Regions from separate parts of the Pseudomonas sp. CCI3.1 genome, predicted to be linked through region 2. Evidence: riboswitches for the same ligand, from Rfam matches in the RefSeq annotation. Region 2 holds a riboswitch; the other holds the start of a gene.
The links. A riboswitch is a leader RNA that binds a small molecule or an ion and turns the genes downstream of it on or off. The one in region 2 is predicted to bind manganese.
Positions count from the first base shown of each region.

Region 1 (2,459 bases), 2.2 Mb from region 2:
CTCTACCGCCGACTCCCTGGTTGCCAACAACCTGGTGCTGGCCGTATACCGCCTGATCACCAACCCGGAATGCCGCCAGTACATCCTGCGCCAGGCATTCGAAGAGGCGATCCACACCCACGCCTACCAGTACTGCATCGAATCGCTGGCCATGGATGAAGGCGAGATCTTCAACATGTACCACGAGATCCCGTCGGTCGCTAAAAAAGCCACCTGGGGCCTGAAGTACACCCGCTCGATCTCCGATCCGAAGTTCGAAACCGGCACTGTTGAAACCGACAAAGAGCTGCTGCGCAACCTGATCGCCTACTACTGCGTTCTGGAAGGTATCTTCTTCTACTGTGGCTTCACGCAGATCCTGTCGATGGGCCGTCGCAACAAGATGACCGGCGTCGCCGAGCAGTTCCAGTACATCCTGCGCGACGAATCCATGCACTTGAACTTCGGCATCGACGTGATCAACCAGATCAAAATCGAAAACCCGCATCTGTGGGACGCTGAAATGAAGGAAGAAGCTTCGCAGATGATCCTGCAAGGCACCCAGCTGGAAATCGAATACGCTCGCGACACCATGCCGCGCGGAGTACTGGGCATGAACGCCGCGATGATGGAGGACTACCTCAAGTTCATCGCCAACCGTCGCCTGTCGCAAATCGGCCTGAAAGAAGAATACCCGGGCACGACCAACCCGTTCCCATGGATGAGCGAAATCATGGACTTGAAGAAAGAGAAAAACTTCTTCGAAACGCGGGTTATTGAATACCAAACCGGCGGTGCATTGAGCTGGGATTGATACGGGGCTTGATATAAGTCGTAAGTAGCAAACAAAAAGGGCCAACAATTGTTGGCCCTTTTTTTGTGCAAAACCGTATAAGCCCGCGCAAATAAAAGTTAGGGCGGTACTGAAGCGGCATATATCTGTCATTAACAACCGAGCGCTTTTACAGGACGGCGGGCGAGTGAAGTAAATAAAATACAGATCTAGATGATTGTAATAACCATTAATATTATTTGACTTGTGTTCCAATCTTCAATGTTTCCTGCCTTGCAATGCACTCGCATCTTGGGAATAATGCCGCGCCTCGTCATTGGGGAGTAGCTATCTTCAGCCACACGGCTGAGGAAATCATGTCAACACACTTGAAGTCTCTTACTTCATGGCATGATTGGCACATTCGGAACCAGCCGATGTTGCCCAGCAAGACCTTTGGCCACTGCGTGTTTACCGACCGGGTAAGCCACGTCGTGTGCCATTGGATTTTTGCTTGCCCGGTCTGTGTCTCCCATGCTCCTAACCTTGGTTCTCTTTTTTCTCTCCGCTATTACCATCTATCTGTCATGCGAATATTTCGTTAACGGTATTGAATGGTGTGGCCGTCACATGAATCTCGGCGCCACAGCTGTTGGCACCGTACTGGCCGCATTTGGTACAGCCCTGCCTGAAACCGCAGTGACGTTTACAGCCGTCGTGTTTGGATCAACCCCCGAGCAGAAAGACATCGGTGTAGGCGCTGCCATGGGCGGCCCGTTGGTTCTCGCGACAGTCGCTTATGGCGTCGTGGGCTTTGCGCTATGGATGAATCGCCGCAAACTGAATCGAGACGACTCAGTCATTCGCGTGGATCACAAAGGCCTGGCGAAAGATCAGTTGGCGTTTTTGGCTGTGTTCGTCGTAAAAGTAGGCTTGGGTCTCGTAGCCTTTGCCATCAAGCCCTGGCTTGGGATCTTGTTCCTGGCGACCTACGGCCTCTACGTCTGGCGCGAGATCGTCAGCGCGGATACAGCCCCCGAAGAGGAGGAGCTGGAACCCCTCAAGCTGAGGCCGAAAAATGCATCGATGGGCTGAGCCGGGCTACAAACGGTTATAGCGCTCTGCGTGATTGGCGCAGCGTCACATGTATTTGTTTCCCAACTGGAGAGCATAGGCATTCTCTTCGGCCTGTCCCCCAACATGGTCGCGCTGCTGCTTAGCCCCGTAGCGACCGAACTTCCTGAGATCATGAATGCCTTGATCTGGGTTCGCCAGGGTAAAGAGCGATTGGCCTTGGCCAATATTTCTGGAGCGATGATGATCCAGGCGACCATCCCCAGTTCGCTCGGTTTGTTCTTCACTCCTTGGATGTTAGACACCCCTCTGCTGATTGCCGGCGCCATAACGGCATTTGCTGTACTCATGCTCTGGCTACTATTTCGTCGCGGCAATATTGAAGCCAAAAGTTTGATGGCAATCGCTCTCCTGTACTGCGGTTTCGCGGGTTACGTGGCATGGCACTTCATGCATTGATGCCTTTCATTTTCCATGTGGGACAACAAGCCAGCTGAGGGCAAAAGCCTGAGAGCCTCCGCGGATAGCGTGAGTAACGGGTGCCAGTTCTCCGGTCGGGACTCATCAAAAAACGAGTTTGATCCACGCCAAAAATAACTGTATAAAAACACAGTATATTTTCAAGCACTGACTC
Region 1 is NZ_JAVIWO010000001.1:1,849,115-1,851,573, forward strand. It holds gene RGV06_RS08485 (ribonucleotide-diphosphate reductase subunit beta) at 1-793, shown strand, start outside; yybP-ykoY riboswitch at 1,079-1,252, shown strand; gene RGV06_RS08490 (sodium:calcium antiporter) at 1,286-1,846, shown strand; gene RGV06_RS08495 (sodium:calcium antiporter) at 1,865-2,284, shown strand.
Region 1: linked by a shared signal. The riboswitch ahead of RGV06_RS08490 (sodium:calcium antiporter) and the one ahead of RGV06_RS18405 (TMEM165/GDT1 family protein) in region 2 are both predicted to bind manganese.

Region 2 (2,459 bases):
CCCGCACAGCGCGTGGGGCAGCCGCGAGGCCCGGCAGCGTATCGTCGGCCAACTGGCGCAAAACGCCGAAGCGTTCTTCAACGGTACAGCGCTGCGGGTCGTCAGTTGATAGACTGCGCCCCTTTTTGAGGAGCAGATTATGGATCCGCGCAGTGAAGTACTGCTTCGTCAGCCTGAATACTTTCAGGGTTCGGTGCTGTTAGTCGGCTTGCCGGCTGACGAACTACTCGGCGAATTGCCCGATGCACACGGCTGGTGCTGGCACGCCGGCGACCAGGCCGTACTCGACGCCCGCTTTGAAGGTCGTGTGCAGTTTGGTGTCGAAATCCCCGAACGGGCATTCGACACTGCCGTGGTGTTTCTGCCCAAGTCCAAGGAACTGAGCGACTACGTGCTCAAGGCCGTGGCCGCTCGCTTACCCAATGCCGATGTGTTTCTGGTTGGCGAAAAAAAGGGCGGCATTGAAGGCGCCTCCAAACAGCTGATCCCGTTCGGCAAGCCGCGCAAGCTCGACAGCGCGCGGCACTGCCAGTTGTGGCAAGTGACTGTGGATAACGCTCCGAACGTGCCGGTACTTGAAGACCTCGCGCACCATTACGAACTGCCGCTGGCTGAAGGCCCGCTAAAGGTCGTCAGCCTGCCGGGCGTGTTCAGCCACGGGCGCCTGGATCGCGGCAGCGCCTTGCTGCTTGAGCATCTGGACAAACTGCCCAGCGGTCACGTGCTGGACTTCGGCTGTGGCGCAGGCGTGCTCGGCGCTGCGGTCAAACGGCGCTACCCGCATAACACTGTCACCTTGCTCGACGTGGATGCCTTCGCCACGGCCAGCAGCCGTCTGACCCTTGCCGCCAACGGCCTGGAAGGCGAAGTGATTACAGGCAACGGCATTGATGCAGCGCCCATGGGCTTGAACTCGATTCTGAGCAATCCGCCGTTCCATGTCGGGGTGCACACCGATTACCACGCCACTGAAAATTTGCTGCAAAAAGCAGTCAAACATCTGAAAACAGGCGGCGAACTTCGGATTGTTGCCAACAGCTTCCTGCGTTACCAACCGCTGATCGAAGAGCATTTCGGTGCCTGCGCGGTCAAGGCAGAAGGTCAGGGTTTCCGGATTTACAGCGCCAAGCGCCGTTGAACACATTGTGAAATAAGGGCTTGCCGGATCGGATTTGCCTAGGCAGAATCCGCTCCGTCCTAGGGGAGTAGTCTCCCACGAGCGCCACGCTCGTCCGGCATACGTCAACATACTTGGTCAACAGACCATGGCGTATGCGACCCAGGTGTCCGCACAGACGGACCGGGGTTTGACAAGACCTATGACACGAACACCTTACCCGGGGCGGGAAGGCTGTACGTGTCATAGCCGTGTCGACCCGCCCCTGGAAGCTACCTGATGATGCTCGACTCCTTACTCGTTCCTACCGCAATTGTTGCCTTGGCCGAAATCGGCGACAAGACGCAGCTGCTTGCCCTCATTCTCGCCGCACGCTTTCGCAAACCCTGGCCGATTATTGCCGGCATCGTGGTCGCGACGCTGGCCAACCATGCGGCGGCCGGTGCCGTAGGCGCCTGGTTCAGCACCTTCTTCAGTGACGCCATGTTGCACTGGATCCTTGCTGCGAGCTTTACCGCTACTGCGTTGTGGACTCTCGTGCCCGACAAGATGGATGACGACGAAGCCAGCACCGCGCGCAAGTACGGACCTTTCGTTACCACTCTGATCACGTTCTTCATTGCCGAAATCGGCGACAAGACCCAAGTCGCGACCGTGATGCTAGCGGCGCAATACCCGGATCTGTGGCTGGTGATTATCGGTACCACCCTGGGCATGCTGATTGCCAACGTACCGGTGGTATTGGCGGGTAACTTTGCGGCTGACAAACTGCCGCTGACCCTGATTCGACGCCTGGCAGCTGCCGCGTTCGTCGTACTGGCCATCGTGGCGGTGTACAAGGCAATGCAGATCAGCGGCTGGGTGTAGCCCGCTTTTGAGTGTGGGAGCGGGCTTGCTCGCGATGGCAGCAACGCGGTTTAAGTGTCAGACCGCAGCGATCCAATCGCGAGCAAGCCCGCTCCCACGAGGGGGTTACGATTTCGGGGCCTGCTGATAAAGCGGCATTACCTTGGGGATGGCTGCTTGCAGCGCCGTAATACGACTGCTGGAGGCCGGGTGAGTGCTCATGAATTCAGGCGGTCCATCCTGTGATTGCTGGGCCATTTTCTGCCACAGGGTAATAGCCGCATTCGGGTTGTAACCCGCACGCGCTGCCAGCTCCAGGCCGATCAAGTCTGCTTCGTTTTCATTGCTGCGACTGTTGGGCAAGGTCAGGCTGTAATTCACCACCGTGTCGGCCAGCCCAAGGCTGTCTTGCCCCAACCCCAACAATGCACCGGCGCCTTGCTTGGCGATCTCGATGCCATAAGCCTTGGACATGGATTCACGCCCGTGCTCACGC
Region 2 is NZ_JAVIWO010000001.1:4,009,223-4,011,681, reverse strand. It holds gene RGV06_RS18415 (2-hydroxyacid dehydrogenase) at 1-109, shown strand, start outside; gene RGV06_RS18410 (class I SAM-dependent methyltransferase) at 140-1,138, shown strand; yybP-ykoY riboswitch at 1,189-1,308, shown strand; gene RGV06_RS18405 (TMEM165/GDT1 family protein) at 1,400-1,984, shown strand; gene RGV06_RS18400 (M48 family metallopeptidase) at 2,090-2,459, opposite strand, start outside.